3 regions of the Anaerobacillus sp. QJM3NY_32 genome follow, and region 1 is predicted to be linked to each of the others. Evidence: a T-box and tRNA genes for the amino acid it is inferred to sense, from the RefSeq annotation. Region 1 holds a T-box; the other regions hold tRNA genes.
The links. The T-box of region 1 lies ahead of thrS (threonine--tRNA ligase). A T-box ahead of a tRNA ligase gene usually reads a tRNA of that ligase, here a tRNA-Thr.

Region 1 (6,417 bases):
CCGGATTTCTTCCGTCAAATGAAAAGCGCCATTCAAGATCAATCTATTGATGAAAAGCTTGATTATTTAAAAGAAACACCGCTCTTGATACTTGATGATATTGGAGCGGAAAATATCTCAAGTTGGGTACGAGATGATATTCTTGGAGCTTTATTACAATATCGTATGACTGAGGGGTTACCAACTCTGTATTCATCTAACCTGGACTATGCTTTGCTTGAAGATCATTTAGCTTATTCCCATAAAAGTGGAATTGAAGAAACGAAAGCTAAGCGGATTATGGAGCGAATTAAGCACTTTACCACGCCTGTATTTTTAGAGGGTAAAAATAGACGAGTTTAAAGTCTTCCATTACGGAAGGCTTTTTTTTGGTTCTATACATCATTTCGCATATTCTGCCATATAGATTCTAATGAGAAGGTAGTGGACAGGAGGGAATGCGTTGGTTTCGATAACATTTACTGATATAGATGACTTCCAATTTGTATTCGATCAATTGAACAAGTTCATTAAAATCGGTGACTCAGTCATTGTAAATGAAGAAGAGTTAAGTCTTTCTGTTGCGATAGGCCCATATGATACAAAACTGTGTTATCAGATTTCTCAATGCATTGCTAACTGTGTGAGTACCTTCTATGAGAAGCGTTGGATGGAACAGCTATTAACTTCAACGTATTATTATCAAGATAAAGATGAAATTGGTGAAATTACATCCATTGCTCGAAGTATTGGAGATGGGGATAAAGAAGACTATCCAGGTGCTCATCGCTATGCTAATCGAAGGGACGTACTGCTTCAGTCAACATTATCGTGTATTGAACAGGGTGGAACCATTTTGTTTGATTCTTTTTTAAGATTTCGAACGGGTCCTTATCGTGCTTTGCTAAATGAATTGATTGGAGAAGCGATTGACGAATATAAACTTGAACAAGAATATCAAAACTTCGTTGAAGGTTTAAGAATTCTATTGCGATCCAGGCAATCTCTTCAGAAAAAAGTAGTTCTTGTTTATGATAAAACATATCAATTATTTGATATGAATGGGTCACTATTAACTGGTATAGAGGGGAAGTTGGAAGATCTTCCTGTTGGGCTAACCATAGATGAGATAGATTCTGAAATTCTATTTCCCCTTCTGCTGCTTGCTCCAGAAGAAGTTTGTATTTACACGGATGATTCCGATGAGGGGCTCGTTCAAACAATCCGAAATGTGTTTGAAGAAAGGTTAAGTTTTTTTCCGTATCGTATGTCTAAACTATTTTTTTCAGGCAATCCTTAAAATAAGCTTGATTTTCATATGTACACTACTTATAATACCTACATACACGCATATACGTAATTGTTACGATAAGGACATGAGATGTGTTGTTAGCTTTCAGAGAGGGAAGGATTGGTGCGAACTTCCTAGCGAGACGAGCATACTTACCACCTTTGAACTCTGCCCTGGAAATGGGGTGGCGTTTCTGCTACGTTACAGCAGTCTGAGCCGTATAGGTTATTATCTTATGCGGGAAGCAGGGTGGAACCACGAGATCAACACTCGTCCCTTTTGGGATGGGTGTTTTTTATATGCAAAAAAAGGAGTGAAGAAGCATGGCTGAAATGGTAAAAATAACGTTTCCTGACGGTTCTGTAAAGGAATTTAATAAAGGGACAACAACGGAAGAGATTGCAAGCTCAATCAGCCCGGGCCTAAAGAAAAAGGCTCTTGCAGGAAAAGTGAATGGTGTTCTTTTTGATTTGAGACGCGAAATTGAAGAAGATGCTTCTATTGAAATTGTAACACCTGAAAGTGAGGACGGTCTTGAAGTGCTTCGTCATAGTACAGCGCACCTTATGGCACAGGCAATTAAACGCCTCTACAGTGATGTAAAACTAGGAGTAGGGCCGGTTATTGATAGTGGTTTCTACTATGATATTGACTGCCCTGTATCTATTACGCCTGAGGACCTGCCTAAGATTGAGAAAGAAATGAAGAAAATCATTAATGAAAATCTTGAAGTGAAGCGTATCGTTGTAAGTCGCAGTGAAGCAGAGAAAATGTTTAAAGAGATTGGCGATGAGCTCAAATTAGAGCTATTAGAAGCTATTCCTGCTGACGAACAAGTGACAATTTATGAACAGGGTGAATTCTTTGACCTTTGTCGTGGACCACACGTTCCATCTACTAGTAAGATAAAAGCCTTTAAATTACTTTCGATTGCAGGCGCTTATTGGCGTGGAGATAGCGAAAACCAGATGCTTCAACGCATTTATGGAACAGCTTTTCCAAAGCAATCTCAAGTTGAAGAATACCTTCATCTTTTAGAAGAAGCTAAAGAACGTGATCACCGCAAACTCGGTAAAGAACTTAAGCTATTTACTATTTCCCAAGAGGTAGGACAGGGACTTCCGATTTGGTTGCCAAGAGGGGCGACTATTCGTCGGACGATTGAACGATATATTGTAGATCTTGAGGAACGTCTTGGGTATAACCATGTATATACACCTCACCTTGCAAATGTTGATCTATATAAAACAAGTGGTCACTGGGATCACTATCAGGATGATATGTACCCTCCGATGAAAATGGATGAAACAGAAGAACTTGTTCTTCGTCCAATGAATTGCCCGCATCATATGATGATTTATAAAAACGATCTGAAAAGCTATCGTAGTCTTCCATACCGCGTTGCGGAGCTTGGAACAATGCATCGATATGAAATGTCTGGAGCGCTAGCAGGTCTTCAGCGCGTACGTTCGATGACGCTAAATGACGCTCACATCTTCTGTCGTCCTGATCAAATCAAGCAAGAATTTATTGAAGTTGTCGAGCTTATCCAGGAAGTTTATAAAGACTTTAACATCAGTGACTACTCATTCCGTCTTTCTTATCGCGATCCAGCAGATAAGAAAAAATATATCGACAATGATGAAATGTGGGAAAAAGCACAAAGAATGCTTAAAGAAGCAATGGATGACCTAAACGTCGAATATGTGGAAGCTGAAGGCGAAGCTGCGTTTTATGGTCCGAAATTGGATGTTCAGGTGAAAACAGCTCTAGGTAAAGAGGAAACTCTTTCGACTGTTCAACTTGACTTCCTACTTCCAGAGCGATTTGATCTATCTTATATTGGTGAAGATGGCAACCACCATCGTCCAGTTGTTATTCATCGCGGCGTTGTTTCTACAATGGAACGCTTCGTAGCATTCTTAATTGAAGAATACAAAGGAGCATTTCCAACTTGGCTTTCACCTATCCAGGCGGAGATTATTCCGGTATCAGAAGTTCACTTAGAATATGCAAAGAACGTTCAGAAAAAACTTCAGCGTGCAGGAATTCGTGTCGAGGTTGACGAACGCAATGAAAAGATTGGTTACAAAATTCGTGAAGCTCAAATGCAGAAAATTCCTTACATGCTCGTAGTAGGTGATAAAGAGGTTGAAGGTGAAGCGGTTAACGTACGCCGCTACAGCCAGCAGGATTCTGAGACTGTTTCATTGAATGATTTCACAGCTAGAATTGAAGAAGAAATTAAACAGAAGAAGTAATGTAAGACCGGCATAATTGCCGGTCTTTTATTAATATAGAAAAGAAATTTACAAAAAACACTTGTCACAAAGGGAAAGATTCGTTATGATAATCAAGTGCACTTCGAACGAATCTTATCACCTTGACATACATTTGGTCAGCATGGTATACTGTCTTAGGTAATTAAATATCGGAAACAAAGCAAGCAGAAGCGCCCGCTTCTCACCTGATTGACGCCGTAACTGGTAGTTTGCAGGTACACTGTTCTTATAATTGTGTAATGTGTGGGTGCCGTATGCGCCGACGCTTTTTTTATGCTTTGAACCGGATATAAACCATTTAATGACATCATGTTAGATGATCATCATCGAACAATAACCATGGAGGTGGCTGATTATTAGTAGAGATATGAACGTCAATGAGGGCATTCGTGCTCGGGAAGTACGTCTAGTTGGTGCAGACGGAAACCAAATTGGTGTGAAATCCAAAACTGAGGCATTAGATATGGCTCGTAATGCAAATCTTGATCTTGTAATGGTTGCTCCAAACGCGAAACCTCCTGTTTGTCGCATTATGGACTACGGAAAGTTCCGCTATGAGCAGCAGAAGAAAGAGAAAGAAGCGCGTAAGAAACAAAAGATCATTACCGTTAAAGAAGTTCGCTTGAGCCCGAACATTGAAGAACACGACTTCAATACGAAGCTTCGTAATGCACGTAAGTTTCTTGAAAAAGGCGACAAAGTGAAAGCATCGATCCGTTTCCGCGGACGTATGATTACACACTCTGATATCGGTAAAAAGGTGCTTGAGCACCTAGCAGAAGATTGCAAAGATATTGCAACTGTTGAGTCCAAACCAAAAATGGAAGGACGCAGCATGTTCCTAATCTTGGCACCTATCGCAGAAAAGTAATTCTTGAAGGAGGAACTCACTCATGCCAAAAATGAAATCTCACCGTGGAGCTTCAAAACGGTTTAAGAAAACTGGATCAGGTAAACTTAAGCGCAGCCGTGCTTACACTAGCCATATGTTCGGTAACAAGTCTCAAAAGCAGAAGCGTAAGCTTCGTAAAGCTTCTCTTGTTTCCGCAGGTGACTTCAAGCGCATTAAGACTTTAATCTACAACAAGAAGTAATCGGTTATTATATTATTGAGACACAGAAATTAGGAGGGGTTTAGTATGCCAAGAGTAAAAGGTGGCTACGTAACACGTCGTAGACGTAAAAGAACGTTAAAACTCGCAAAAGGATATTACGGATCTAAGTCTTTGCTTTTCAAAGTTGCTAATCAGCAAGTTATGAAATCAAACATGTACGCTTACCGTGACCGTCGTCAGAAAAAACGCGACTTCCGTAAGCTTTGGATCACTCGTATCAACGCGGCAGCTCGTTTGAACGGACTTTCTTACAGCCGTTTGATGTTTGGTCTTAAAACAGCTGGTATCGACATCAACCGTAAAATGCTTGCAGAACTAGCAGTAAATGACGAAAAAGCATTTACTGAACTAGCTTCAAAAGCAAAAGAAAACTTGAAATAAGTTCTTTAAAACCATCCTCACATGTTGAGGGTGGTTTTTTTGTAAGCTATGTTACTTATATCGTTGATTCTCAATTTTGTCTCACAGAGCGTAAATGAGTCAAAATCAACAGCGTTCATTAACATAGCCTTTTTGAAAAAAGTTATAATAGAGGAGAGAGTAAGTGTTGGATGGTTTAATTGTATTAGGAATATATTTGGCGATCATCAATAGTTGGAGTTTCATAGCTATGGGGATCGATAAGCGTAGAGCGCAAAATCGAAAGCGAAGAATTCCTGAAAAGACGCTATGGTTTTTATTTATCTTCGGAGGAAGCTTCGGTGGTTTAACTGGAATGAAGAATTTTAGGCATAAAACAAAACACAAGCAATTTGTGTATGGCATCCCCGCTCTATTAGCTCTTCATCTCGTGCTCTTTGTTAACTATGCATACATCTATATGTAGAAAAAACGCCGAATGGGCGTTTTTTTATTTAGTGTATTGTTCTTTTTTTCATAAGACGAACTTGTTTTCAATTAGGATTCATTTTGTTTAAGGTACCTTTTGTCTTTCAGAAATAGGCGCCAGAAGTAGATGAATCCTGGGGTTAAAATAAAGAAGGCTACAATGTAGGTGACGATTAATGCTCTAAATGTAGCGGGGTCTGTGAATCCAGTTTCAATCGTTACATTTGGATATACGATATAAGGTAAATGAGCTGAACCATAAGCATAACTAGCAAGTAAATATTGTGTAACGATACTAACCATAGCAAGCCTCGGAATACCGACACCTGTTTTTCTAGGAATAAAGAGAGCGAGATATCCGATTGCAAAGGTTGTGATAGAACCAATTAACCACGGTACATAGTCCATTAAATTGTCATAAAGCCATGGAGCTTCCGTTCGAATAGTGAGAACGAGTAAACCCGCCATCGCTAGTGAGATTGGACCGACAAGAATAGCATCCCTTCTATAAGTTTGATAAGCTTCTTCATCTCCTGATACGTTAGAGTAATCAGAAAGCAGCAGAGATGATAGAAAGAGCGTGCTTGAGATGGCGAAGGCCATGAAAGCATAAACACTTGGACTTGTAAATAATTCACCCAATAAAAGACGTTCTATCCCGTTTGATGTTTGTATAAATCCGCCATGCGTAATAGGCAACACGCAAATCAAGAGAGCTGGAATAAGAAAACCAGTTATTCCTGATATCAAGGTTAAGAGGCGTTTGTAATTTGAAGAAGCGGAATGAGAAAATACAAGAAACGCACTCCTAAGGGCAAGTAATAGTATAATCAAACTCCCTGGAATGAGAAGGACAGTACCAAGGGTAAACGTTGCTCCAGGGAAAAAGCTGAAAAGAGCTACGACAATGGCAACGATAAAT
Region 2 (6,417 bases), 1.5 Mb from region 1:
GACGGCAACAGTAGCCGTTTTATTTTTCTCGTCTAAAATAGGATTCACTTCAACGAATTCTGCAGAAGTTAAAATGTTTGATTCTGCAAGCATTTCCATCGCAAGATGACTCTCACGATAGCTAATTCCTCCAAGTACTGGTGTACCTACTCCAGGAGCATCGTGCGGATCAAGTCCATCAAGGTCAAGACTTAAATGCACCCCATCAGTGTCTTTCGATACATACTCGATAGCCTCTTCCATTACTTGCGTCATACCCATACGGTCAACTTCATGCATCGTATATACTTTAATACCTTTTTCTTTAATCAGTTTACGCTCACCATCATCAAGAGAACGAGCTCCGATAATCACAATGTTTTCTGGTTTAATTTTAGGTGAATATCCTGAAATGCTAGTTAAAGACTCATCACCAATACCAAGACTAACTGCAAGTGGCATTCCATGAATATTTCCTGATGGTGACGTTTCGGAGTTATTTAAATCACCATGCGCATCGTACCAAATAACGCCTAAATTTTCATAATTACGTGCTACACCGGCAAGAGTGCCAATAGCAATACTATGATCTCCACCAAACACTAGTGGAAAGCGCTTTCGATTAATCACTTCATTTACAACATTTGAAAGCTTTTCGCTAGCATCAGCAACTTCTTTCAAATTTTTAAGTTGATGATCCTGTTCTTCTGGACGCTTTTCTGGCCTTCCTATTTCAATATCCCCAAGATCTTCAATATCGTAATTCAAATTTGATAACCGTTCTACAATTCCAGCATATCTGATCGCACTTGGACCCATGTCTACCCCGCGTCTCATTTGGCCAAGATCCATTGGTACTCCTATAATCGAAAGTTTATTATTCATTATGTAGCCTCCTCGTATCCTAGTCTAGCTCTATTCTACCCATATTCCAGTAAATGACTCAACCTGACATAAAATACGAATAAATATTCATACAATTACGTAAATTGATGTTCTTTACGGATAAATATAAGGAACAGTAGCCTGGCCGTGGAGGATCTGAATCATATATCATCTGCAAGGCGCATTAGAAATAGAAAAGTTTCCTACTTCAAAATGATTTTATGACATAAAAAAAACCCTAAACATTGTTTAAGGAAAATGGTGGAGCCTAGCGGGATCGAACCGCTGACCTCCTGCGTGCAAGGCAGGCGCTCTCCCAGCTGAGCTAAGGCCCCATTTGGAGCGGGTGATGGGGATCGAACCCACGACATCAGCTTGGAAGGCTGAGGTTTTACCACTAAACTACACCCGCATATAAAGTTTGGAGCGGAAGACGGGATTCGAACCCGCGACCCCCACCTTGGCAAGGTGATGTTCTACCACTGAACTACTTCCGCATATGGTGAGCCATGAAGGACTCGAACCTTCGACCCTCTGATTAAAAGTCAGATGCTCTACCAACTGAGCTAATGGCTCTTACTGGTGGAGGGGGACGGATTCGAACCGCCGAACCCTGAGGGAGCGGATTTACAGTCCGCCGCGTTTAGCCACTTCGCTACCCCTCCACTGGAAAAATGGTGCCGGCCAGAGGACTTGAACCCCCAACCTACTGATTACAAATCAGTTGCTCTACCAATTGAGCTAGGCCGGCAAATATATAGTATTAACAAATAAAAAAGAGTGCACTCTACTGAGTACTCCTGAAGGTAAAGCAATTATTAAGAAAAATGGTGGAGGATGACGGGCTCGAACCGCCGACCCTCTGCTTGTAAGGCAGATGCTCTCCCAGCTGAGCTAATCCTCCACAGAGTATAGATAAATTAAATTGGTGACCCGTACGGGATTCGAACCCGTGTTACCGCCGTGAAAGGGCGGTGTCTTAACCGCTTGACCAACGGGCCATGTCCTGGAGCTTCCAACCGGATTCGAACCGATGACCCCTTCCTTACCATGGAAGTGCTCTACCTGCTGAGCTATGGAAGCATAATGGCTCCACAGGTAGGATTCGAACCTACGACCGATCGGTTAACAGCCGATTGCTCTACCACTGAGCTACTGTGGAATATTGGTCAGCCTGGCAACGTCCTACTCTTGCAGGGGGAGATCCCCCAACTACCATCGGCGCTGAAGAGCTTAACTTCCGTGTTCGGCATGGGAACGGGTGTGGCCTCTTCGCCATCATTACCAGACTAATCAAAGGTTGTTCCACTAGAAAGTGTTTAACCAAGGACAAGATATATCTTACTATATTTCTTTATAAAGATCAAGAAAAATTTTCATTCCTTGAAAACTAGATAGCACGCACAACGTTTTCCAATAACAATGTCTAGTTCCGCAGGCTACATTCTTGCCCATTTCACTCTTTCACTTCAGGCGAAAAGCGCCTTACGTTCAAGAGCTCCAATGGTCTACGAAAGTGACCAAGCCTGCTTTACTTTTCGTTTTTAGGTTAAGCCCTCGATCGATTAGTATTCGTCAGCTCCACGTGTTGCCACGCTTCCACCCCGAACCTATCTACCTCATCATCTCTAAGGGATCTTACCAGCTTCATGCTGTGGGAAATCTCATCTCGAGGGGGGCTTCATGCTTAGATGCTTTCAGCACTTATCCCTTCCACACGTAGCTACCCAGCTATGCTCCTGGCGGAACAACTGGTACACCAGCGGTGTGTCCATCCCGGTCCTCTCGTACTAAGGACAGCTCCTCTCAAATTTCCTGCGCCCGCGACGGATAGGGACCGAACTGTCTCACGACGTTCTGAACCCAGCTCGCGTACCGCTTTAATGGGCGAACAGCCCAACCCTTGGGACCTACTTCAGCCCCAGGATGCGATGAGCCGACATCGAGGTGCCAAACCTCCCCGTCGATGTGGACTCTTGGGGGAGATAAGCCTGTTATCCCCAGGGTAGCTTTTATCCGTTGAGCGATGGCCCTTCCATGCGGAACCACCGGATCACTAAGCCCGACTTTCGTCCCTGCTCGACTTGTAGGTCTCGCAGTCAAGCTCCCTTGTGCCTTTACACTCTGCGAATGATTTCCAACCATTCTGAGGGAACCTTTGGGCGCCTCCGTTACACTTTAGGAGGCGACCGCCCCAGTCAAACTGCCCACCTGACACTGTCTCCGCACCGGATCACGGTGCTGGGTTAGAATGTCAGTACAGCCAGGGTAGTATCCCACCGACGCCTCCATCGAACCTGGCGGTCCGACTTCTATGGCTCCTACCTATCCTGTACAAGCTGTACCAAAATCCAATATCAGGCTACAGTAAAGCTCCATGGGGTCTTTCCGTCCTGTCGCGGGTAACCTGCATCTTCACAGGTACTATAATTTCACCGGGTCTCTCGTTGAGACAGTATCCAAGTCGTTGCACCTTTCGTGCGGGTCGGAACTTACCCGACAAGGAATTTCGCTACCTTAGGACCGTTATAGTTACGGCCGCCGTTTACTGGGGCTTCGATTCAGAGCTTCTCCCGTAAGGGATAACCCCTCCTCTTAACCTTCCAGCACCGGGCAGGTGTCAGCCCCTATACTTCGCCTTACGGCTTTGCAGAGACCTGTGTTTTTGCTAAACAGTCGCTTGGATCTTTTCACTGCGGCTCCCCTGGGCTATAAACCCGAGGAAGCACCCCTTCTCCCGAAGTTACGGGGTCATTTTGCCGAGTTCCTTAACGAGAGTTCTCCCGATCGTCTTAGGATTCTCTCCTCGCCTACCTGTGTCGGTTTGCGGTACGGGCACCTTTTTCCTCACTAGAGGCTTTTCTTGGCAGCGTAGAATCAAGGACTTCGGTACTAAATTTCCCTCGCCATCACGACTCAGCCTTCATGGTGAACGGATTTGCCTATTCACCAGCCTAATCGCTTGGACGCGCATTTCCAGTAGCGCGCTCTCCCTATCTTTCTGCGTCCCCCCGTCGTTCAAACGGAAAGGAGGTGGTACAGGAATATCAACCTGTTATCCATCGCCTACGCCTTTCGGCCTCGGCTTAGGTCCCGACTAACCCTGAGCGGACGAGCCTTCCTCAGGAAACCTTGGGCTTTCGACGGACAAGATTCTCACTTGTCTTTCGCTACTCATACCGGCATTCTCACTTCTAAGCGCTCCACCAGTCCTTTCGGTCTGACTTCACAGCCCTTAGAACGCTCTCCTACCATTGTCGTAAGACAATCCACAGCTTCGGTGATACGTTTAGCCCCGGTACATTTTCGGCGCAGCGTCACTCGACCAGTGAGCTATTACGCACTCTTTAAATGATGGCTGCTTCTAAGCCAACATCCTGGTTGTCTAAGCAACGCCACATCCTTTTCCACTTAACGTATACTTTGGGACCTTAGCTGGTGGTCTGGGCTGTTTCCCTCTCGACTACGGATCTTATCACTCGCAGTCTGACTCCCGCGGATAAATCGTTGGCATTCGGAGTTTGACTGGATTCGGTAATCCGGTAAGGACCCCTAGTCCAATCAGTGCTCTACCTCCAAGATTCTTGCCGCGAGGCTAGCCCTAAAGCTATTTCGGAGAGAACCAGCTATCTCCAGGTTCGATTGGCATTTCACCGCTACCCACACCTCATCCCCGCATTTTTCAACATGCGTGGGTTCGGGCCTCCATTCAGTGTTACCTGAACTTCACCCTGGACATGGGTAGATCACCTGGTTTCGGGTCTACGACCACGTACTATTTCGCCCTATTCAGACTCGCTTTCGCTGCGGCTCCGCCTTCTCAGCTTAACCTTGCACGGGATCGTAACTCGCCGGTTCATTCTACAAAAGGCACGCTGTCACCCATTAACGGGCTCCAACTAGTTGTAGGCACACGGTTTCAGGTTCTTTTTCACTCCCCTTCCGGGGTGCTTTTCACCTTTCCCTCACGGTACTGGTTCACTATCGGTCACTAGAGAGTATTTAGCCTTGGGAGATGGTCCTCCCGGATTCCGACGGGGTTTCACGTGTCCCGCCGTACTCAGGATCCGTCTCGGAGGGCATCGGATTTTGACTACAGGATTGTTACCTTCTCTGATGGACCTTTCCAGGTCGCTTCGTCTATCCGTGCCTTTGTAACTCCAAAGAGACGTCCTACAACCCCAGAGGGCAAGCCCTCTGGTTTGGGCTGATTCCGTTTCGCTCGCCGCTACTCAGGAAATCGCGTTTGCTTTCTCTTCCTCCGGGTAATGAGATGTTTCAGTTCCCCGGGTCTGCCTTCCATTCCCTATGTATTCAGAAATGGATACCATCCTATTAAAGATGGTGGGTTCCCCCATTCGGAAATCTCCGGATCAAAGCGTACTTACAGCTCCCCGAAGCATATCGGTGTTCGTCCCGTCCTTCTTAGGCTTCTAGTGCCAAGGCATCCACCGTGCGCCCTTAGTAGCTTAACCTTCGATTTGTTAGGCATTACTGCCATAACGCATCAGTTATTACTAAGTTATTGCATAAAAAATAATTATTGGATGTCGTTGTTTGTGCTATCTAGTTTTCAAGGAACAAGGTTACTACTTGAATCCGCCTAAGCTTCATCACTTCACCTGGTTTGAAAGAATAAATCATTCTTTCAAAACTAAACGAAACGCTCATGTAAGGTTGGTAACGTAAGTTACCTTCGTAATTCTCCATAGAAAGGAGGTGATCCAGCCGCACCTTCCGATACGGCTACCTTGTTACGACTTCACCCCAATCATTTGTCCCACCTTCGGCGGCTGGCTCCATAAAGGTTACCCCACCGACTTCGGGTGTTACAAACTCTCGTGGTGTGACGGGCGGTGTGTACAAGGCCCGGGAACGTATTCACCGCGGCATGCTGATCCGCGATTACTAGCAATTCCGGCTTCATGCAGGCGAGTTGCAGCCTGCAATCCGAACTGAGAACGGCTTTATGGGATTCGCTTCACCTCGCGGTGTTGCTGCCCTTTGTACCGTCCATTGTAGCACGTGTGTAGCCCAGGTCATAAGGGGCATGATGATTTGACGTCATCCCCACCTTCCTCCGGTTTGTCACCGGCAGTCACCTTAGAGTGCCCAACTAAATGCTGGCAACTAAGATCAAGGGTTGCGCTCGTTGCGGGACTTAACCCAACATCTCACGACACGAGCTGACGACAACCATGCACCACCTGTCACTCTGTCCCCCGAAGGGGAACGTCCTGTCTCCAGGATTGTCAGAGGATGTCAAGACCTGGTAAGGTTCTTCGCGTTGCTTCGAATTAAACCACATGCTCCACTGCTTGTGCGGGCCCCCGTCAATTCCTTTGAGTTTCAACCTTGCGGTCGTACTCCCCAGGCGGAGTGCTTAATGTGTTAACTTCAGCACTGAGGGTGGAACCCCCCAACACCTAGCACTCATCGTTTACGGCGTGGACTACCAGGGTATCTAATCCTGTTTGCTCCCCACGCTTTCGCGCCTCAGCGTCAGTTACAGACCAGAGAGCCGCCTTCGCCACTGGTGTTCCTCCACATATC
Region 3 (6,417 bases), 1.0 Mb from region 1:
GCAACGTGCGAAGGTGTCCCTACAGATTTCTTAGTGTCCATGAGTCAAGAAGGTGTAGAACTTGAAGGGACTTGGGATGTGCTAGGCATGAGAGGTACCCGTAGTGATGACCTTGTATTGACTGACGTATTTGTTCCTTCTAATGCGCTCCTTGAAACTTATGATAAAAATCGGAAAACAGCTTCATTACCTCCGGCCTGGTTGCTCCATATTCCCGCTGTATACATGGGAATAGCAGAGGCAGCACGGGAAGAGGCAGTTCAATTTGTGTCTTCTTACCAACCGAACACACTTGATGTGCCACTAAAAGATGTACCGCACATTCAAGATAAATTTGGACGAATCGGACTTTCATTAATGGCAGCACGTCATTTTCTATATTCGGTTGCAGAGCAGTGGGATCGTTACCCAGAAGAGCGGATGAACATGCAGGGACAGCTTTTCGCTGCCAAAACGCAAGCAATGAATGCTGCACTGGAAGTTGTTGATCTTTCAATGCGTATTGTAGGAGCACGAAGCTTAATGAAGAAGAATCATCTGGAACGACTTTATCGAGACGTTAGAGCGGGGCTTCACAATCCTCCGAGTGATGAATTATCGTTACAAGTTCTTGCAATGAAGCAATTTCAAGACTAATTATCTTACTCCTTCCCTTTTGGAAGGAGTTTCTTTTTGTTCTCATATGTGGAAGACATCCCTGTGACTCCCTATTGAAAGGGACCTGTCCTTCCTCTATCCTTTATGGCGTGGCAAAAAGCTACTGAAAGGATGAGATATATGAACAAAACGATCATTGCTATGATGATGATGAGCCTCTTTTTTGCTCTGTTTTCTGCACAAACTCATCAGGTAGCGGCCGTATCATTGATGAAAGTAAAGCCTAAGATTGAGAATGAGGTTAATGAAGAAGTTGTATTAAACGAAACTTTATCTGAACCAGAAACGAAACAGGAGGTTGCCTTATTGCTTAACCTTCCTGTTAAAAATATGAATGATGTTAAGAAAGTAACAAAGGATCAATTTACTGTATCGAACTATTCTGTAGAAGAAATTGAAATGTTGGCCAAATTGGTTAATGGAGAAGCAAGAGGTGAATCGTTTGAAGGGAAAGTAGCGGTAGCTGCTGTAACAGTCAATCGAACACTTTCTGCAAGATTTCCAAATAGCATTAAAGAAGTGATTTTTGAAAGTGGTGCTTATACTGCAGTATCTGACGGTCAATATGATCAAAAGCCAGGAGCAGAATCATATAAGGCTGTCTATGCGGCCCTTAGTGGTAGAGACCCAAGCTCAGGAGCTTTGTTTTATTACAATCCTGATATTGCAACAGACGATTGGATTCGTACAAGGCATATCATCAAAGAGATTGGGAAACATGTCTTCACAAGATAAAATCCTCCTGATAAAGGAGGATTTTATGATATCATCGACGTGTACACACAGTTAGATGAAGGAGTGAAGCGACTATGTCAGAGAAAAAAACGTTTCAGCCAGGAGAAATAGTAACGGCAGGTTATAAAACGGGGAGATATATTGGAGAAGTCGTCGATATGAAGTCCCCCAAAGCTGTGATTAAAGTTCTTGCTGTCATCAAGCATCCAACTCAGGGAGACCTTCATAATCCCAAACAGCTCGATGTTCCTCTTTTTCACCAGCGAAAAGCGTTAGCCCAATTCGAGAAAGCGCTCGTTCCAATGTCAGCCATTAATCATTACGAAGGAAATATTCCTGATTATCATGATTCACTCAAGGAAGCGCTTGAAACACAATCCGCAGAGCTCAAGCACGAAGGCGGAAGATGGGCCGAAGCATCTCTTATCGAAATCGAAAAGCTTAAAGACGACTACTTCCCATCAAGGTAATCTTCTTTACATCAGACTTCGAATCCGGTAAGATATAGTATTGATTTAGGCTCTTGGATTAGAGCTTGATTGAAGAAGACGTAAAGGGTGGTTTTTGATTTGCAATCAGAAGCTTCAGCATATCAAGTGCTGTTATATTATCAATATGTAGAAATAGAAGATCCGGATTATTTTGCTCGAAAGCATCTTAAGTATTGTCAATCACTCAATTTAAAAGGTCGAGTCCTTGTAGGCAAAGAGGGCATTAATGGAACGGTTTCAGGAACCGTTGAGGATACTGAGCGCTACATGGACGAACTAAAAGCAGATGAACGCTTTCGTGATATGGCTTTCAAAATTGATGAAGCAGAAGGTCATGCCTTTAAAAAGATGCACGTACGTCCGCGCGAAGAAATTGTTTCACTAAAGCTTGAGGAAGATGTAAACCCGAAAGAAATAACCGGGAATTATCTTGAGCCAAAGGAATTTATGGAAGCATTAGAAGATGATGATGTAATAGTTATCGATGCAAGAAATGATTATGAGTACGATATTGGTCATTTTCGCAATGCAATTCGTCCTGATATAAAGGCTTTTCGTGATCTTCCAGACTGGATTGAACAAAATCTTTCGGACCAAAAAGATAAGAAAGTACTAACTTATTGTACAGGTGGAATTCGCTGTGAGAAATTTTCTGGTTACTTAATGAAAAAAGGTTTTTCCGACGTTTCACAGCTTCATGGAGGAATTGTAACGTATGGTAAAGACCCGGAGGTACAGGGGAAATATTTTGATGGCAAGTGCTTTGTATTTGATGATCGTCTTGCTGTTAATGTAAACCGTACCGATGAAGATACAGTTGTAGGGAAATGCTATCATTGTGAGGAGCCAGCAGATACTTATATCAATTGTGCTAATGTACAGTGTGACAAGCTTCACATCGTCTGTGATTCTTGCAAAGAGGAGTATAACCATTATTGTTCTTCTGCATGTGAAGAAGAAGTTCGTATGATCCAATCGTAACGCAGCGGCTAACGCTGCGTTTTTTCTTACAGTGAAACGAGAGAGGAGGCGCGTTAAGATGTGCTTAATTGCTGTAGCTCAAAATGTTCATCCTACATACCCATTTATACTCGTAGCCAACCGAGATGAATTCTACGAGCGTCCAACAAAACCTGCGAACTATTGGGAAGATGTACCAGAACTACTTGCGGGGCGTGATTTAAAGGCTATGGGAACATGGCTAGGGGTTACAACAAACGGAAGAATTGCAGCCCTTACGAATTATCGAGAAGCGAATGAGCAGCCTAAAAGTCTATCAAGGGGTGATCTAACGGCCGATTACTTACGTGATCATCAATCCCCATTATCATACCTAGAAATGGTTCGACAAAAGAAAGATCAGTACAATGGATTTAATTTAATCATAGGAGATTTTAAGAGCCTTTATTATTATTCAAACCGGCAGGATCAAATTTCAAAACTAGAGAACGGTGTTCACGCTGTAAGTAATCACTTACTGAATACGAGCTGGCCAAAGGTTGAGCAGCTTAAAGAAGAATTGAAACACTATTTAAGTGCAGAAAAGAACCTCGATCAAAATCGTCTTTTTGAAATGCTTTCTCATGCTGAGCCTGCACCTGATTATTTATTACCACAGACAGGCGTGCCGATTGAATGGGAAAGGATGCTTTCACCCGTTTTTATTAAGTCGGATCATTACGGAACGAGGGCGCAAACTGTTATTATGGTTTCACAAAATGGAGAAGTTACTTTTGTTGAGAGGTCAGGAGAAGATCAGGAAAATTATTACCAATTTAATCTGGATGAAGCATAATTGCGCTCTAAGTGAATAAATTATGTGTTACCTGTAACTTTTGCCGATAGATCGATGGTGAAAAAGATTCGGGTTTAACAACAGAAAAATAGGGTATTGAGAATTATTACTTATGAGGAGGGGTTTTTTTGAAAAGAAAGCGTCACTATGTTGAAGATCAGCTTTTGCGGGAATCAACCGACATGAAAGAGTACCGAAAATATGATTCTGAAATGGTGACTAAAAAAAGACCAATACTCCGCCAAAATAAAAAGAAAAAACCACTTATTCAAACGCCAGTATAAGCAGGGGAGAGCGCTCCCTGCTTTTTTTCTATGTCAAAAATGGAGTGCTTAACTATGGGGAATAATTTTTTTGTGAAAAAGGGTTGTGTTTTTTTGGGGTCGGTGATAAGATAGGTCTTGTCCTTGAAAAAACACATTAAAAAAAGTGTTGACGAGGCAAAAGAAGTTATTGTATAATAATGAAGTCGCTGTTTAATGGAGGATTAGCTCAGCTGGGAGAGCATCTGCCTTACAAGCAGAGGGTCGGCGGTTCGAGCCCGTCATCCTCCACCATTTATTTTTGATGACTTTCATTAAATTATGCCGGCCTAGCTCAATTGGTAGAGCAACTGACTTGTAATCAGTAGGTTGGGGGTTCAAGTCCTCTGGCCGGCACCACACATGCGGGTGTGGCGGAATTGGCAGACGCGCTAGACTTAGGATCTAGTGTCTTACGACGTGGGGGTTCAAGTCCCTTCACCCGCACCATAGAATATGCGCCCGTAGCTCAATTGGATAGAGCGTCTGACTACGGATCAGAAGGTTAGGGATTCGACTTCTCTCGGGCGCACCATATTGGGGCCTTAGCTCAGCTGGGAGAGCGCCTGCCTTGCACGCAGGAGGTCAGCGGTTCGATCCCGCTAGGCTCCACCATATATATTTTCATGTTTTTGGAGGAATACCCAAGTCTGGCTGAAGGGATCGGTCTTGAAAACCGACAGGGGCTTAGTCGCCCGCGGGGGTTCGAATCCCTCTTCCTCCTCCATCTTTGCGGGTGTAGTTTAGTGGTAAAACCTCAGCCTTCCAAGCTGATGTCGTGGGTTCGATCCCCATCACCCGCTCCATTTTTTTGGCCCGTTGGTCAAGCGGTTAAGACACCGCCCTTTCACGGCGGTATCACGGGTTCGATTCCCGTACGGGTCACCAACTAAATTTCCATAGACTTTTTGACTCAAGCATACTCAAAGAGATGCTTTTTTTGTTGTTTTCAATTCGGTACGTCTCATCAGAATACAGCATACAGTGACTGTATAAGAGAGGGGATGGACCGAATGTATTATGAAGAACATGAGCACATTGCTTATCATTATGACAACACAGATGCCTACCGTCAGCAACCCGTAGCTCCAACATCGAGCCCACCAGCATCACCGCCTCCTAGACCACAGTCAGCACAAGCTGGAACATTTGCTGTAGATCCGGGATCCATTAGAAGGTGTATGTATCGGTTTACTTATATTTGGATGAGAGGCGGCAATTCATTTTGGTTTTGGCCAGTTTATGTAGGGCGTACTTCTGTTTCAGGGTTTCGCTGGACCGGTAGAAGGTGGGTGTATACAGGCATAAGTTTGAGAAGAATTGATATGTTTACTTGTTAATAGATGGAGCGCTTACATGAAGCGCTCTTTTTTAAAGGCTCTTTCGTAGACATTGTTGCTATAGTGGGTGAATTTTCGCTCAGGGATGCTCGTTTTTCGCGGGGCAGGCGGTTAGCATCCTTCCGCTCCAATCAGCTAAGTTTAGTGTTTAATTCAACAATTGTTTCGAAAGCAACAATCTTTTAAAAAAGAGCCTTTTTGAATGAAAAGCTTCGTTACCATAGCCAAATGAAAATTAATGAAAAATCGTCTAAACTTCTGGCTTTTTTGAGAAGATCATGCGAGAATAATACTAACTATTGATCTTCGAAAGTCAGGTGCACATAATGAAATTCCCTCTTTGGATGAGAAAGTTATTTGTAGCATTTGTTGCTGTTATTACACTTGGAACTGTGGTTCCTACTGGATATCTAGCAGATGACAAAACAGAGTCATCAGAAAATTATCAAGAAGAAAACCATCTTCTTATTGAGCCGAGGGACGAGCCTGATAAGGCGATAGAGCCTCTTGTTGATCAGTATGATTGGCCCATCATAGCTCAGGACGCTTCTTCTTCTGAACTCCTGACGCATTTTGTAAGCTATGCAAGCAATCAATCCGAGCAACTCGGGCTAACAAAATTCGGTGAAACGATCTCAACTCGAGTCGGTAACGAGTATCGAGATGCAATTGTACCTAAAATGACAGAAGCGATCGCTACCTCAGTGCAAAATCTGGATGAGGATACATTAAGGTCACTTCGTTTGACGGACAACCCTTCTGGTGGATACGGAGAACGTATTCTTCATGTATATAATGAACAGAGTGGGGAAGACTTATTGCGTTTTCATGTGAGAAGAGATCATCCCCCACAAGATGGCTATTGGTTTAATTTTCATTACCATGCAGCGAATGATGATTTTGAAGAACATTATGAAGTAGGTAAGATTTATTGGGATAAAAACACTCCGCCTAAGTGGCTCTCGTAAGAGAGGTGCGCGGGGTGTTTTTGGTTGGAGATTAAGGGAGGATCACAACATAGATGGAACTTGTACAATGTATTAGAGATGTTTTCGAAGAAGAGCCTTTAACCGGCTCAGAAAGTGTATTGAATCGTA

Region 2: it encodes a tRNA-Thr, which carries the amino acid that the T-box ahead of thrS (threonine--tRNA ligase) is inferred to sense. The anticodon was not compared.
Region 3: it encodes a tRNA-Thr, which carries the amino acid that the T-box ahead of thrS (threonine--tRNA ligase) is inferred to sense. The anticodon was not compared.

Annotation. Positions count from the first base shown of each region.
Region 1 covers NZ_CM149684.1:3,039,734-3,046,150, reverse strand. The annotation lists gene dnaI (primosomal protein DnaI) at 1-342, shown strand, start outside; gene AC0VYH_RS15975 (putative sporulation protein YtxC) at 443-1,279, shown strand; T-box leader at 1,336-1,551, shown strand; gene thrS (threonine--tRNA ligase) at 1,594-3,531, shown strand; ribosomal protein L20 leader region at 3,709-3,830, shown strand; gene infC (translation initiation factor IF-3) at 3,920-4,423, shown strand; gene rpmI (50S ribosomal protein L35) at 4,446-4,646, shown strand; gene rplT (50S ribosomal protein L20) at 4,692-5,048, shown strand; gene AC0VYH_RS15950 (DUF1294 domain-containing protein) at 5,212-5,493, shown strand; gene AC0VYH_RS15945 (cytochrome d ubiquinol oxidase subunit II) at 5,565-6,417, opposite strand, start outside.
Region 2 covers NZ_CM149684.1:166,873-173,289, reverse strand. The annotation lists gene rocF (arginase) at 1-864, opposite strand, end outside; tRNA gene AC0VYH_RS00995 (tRNA-Ala) at 1,124-1,199, opposite strand; tRNA gene AC0VYH_RS00990 (tRNA-Gly) at 1,203-1,276, opposite strand; tRNA gene AC0VYH_RS00985 (tRNA-Gly) at 1,287-1,361, opposite strand; tRNA gene AC0VYH_RS00980 (tRNA-Lys) at 1,365-1,440, opposite strand; tRNA gene AC0VYH_RS00975 (tRNA-Tyr) at 1,445-1,529, opposite strand; tRNA gene AC0VYH_RS00970 (tRNA-Thr) at 1,540-1,615, opposite strand; tRNA gene AC0VYH_RS00965 (tRNA-Val) at 1,693-1,768, opposite strand; tRNA gene AC0VYH_RS00960 (tRNA-Glu) at 1,791-1,865, opposite strand; tRNA gene AC0VYH_RS00955 (tRNA-Thr) at 1,872-1,947, opposite strand; tRNA gene AC0VYH_RS00950 (tRNA-Asn) at 1,952-2,026, opposite strand; rRNA gene rrf (5S ribosomal RNA) at 2,037-2,153, opposite strand; rRNA gene AC0VYH_RS00940 (23S ribosomal RNA) at 2,410-5,339, opposite strand; rRNA gene AC0VYH_RS00935 (16S ribosomal RNA) at 5,577-6,417, opposite strand, start outside.
Region 3 covers NZ_CM149684.1:2,041,520-2,047,936, forward strand. The annotation lists gene AC0VYH_RS10895 (acyl-CoA dehydrogenase family protein) at 1-636, shown strand, start outside; gene AC0VYH_RS10900 (cell wall hydrolase) at 778-1,392, shown strand; gene kapB (kinase-associated lipoprotein KapB) at 1,467-1,862, shown strand; gene trhO (oxygen-dependent tRNA uridine(34) hydroxylase TrhO) at 1,962-2,864, shown strand; gene AC0VYH_RS10915 (NRDE family protein) at 2,923-3,678, shown strand; gene AC0VYH_RS10920 (hypothetical protein) at 3,807-3,962, shown strand; tRNA gene AC0VYH_RS10925 (tRNA-Val) at 4,160-4,235, shown strand; tRNA gene AC0VYH_RS10930 (tRNA-Thr) at 4,265-4,340, shown strand; tRNA gene AC0VYH_RS10935 (tRNA-Leu) at 4,346-4,430, shown strand; tRNA gene AC0VYH_RS10940 (tRNA-Arg) at 4,439-4,515, shown strand; tRNA gene AC0VYH_RS10945 (tRNA-Ala) at 4,520-4,595, shown strand; tRNA gene AC0VYH_RS10950 (tRNA-Ser) at 4,615-4,707, shown strand; tRNA gene AC0VYH_RS10955 (tRNA-Gly) at 4,713-4,786, shown strand; tRNA gene AC0VYH_RS10960 (tRNA-Glu) at 4,794-4,868, shown strand; gene AC0VYH_RS10965 (transporter) at 4,994-5,320, shown strand; gene AC0VYH_RS10970 (YpjP family protein) at 5,647-6,288, shown strand; gene AC0VYH_RS10975 (hypothetical protein) at 6,342-6,417, shown strand, end outside.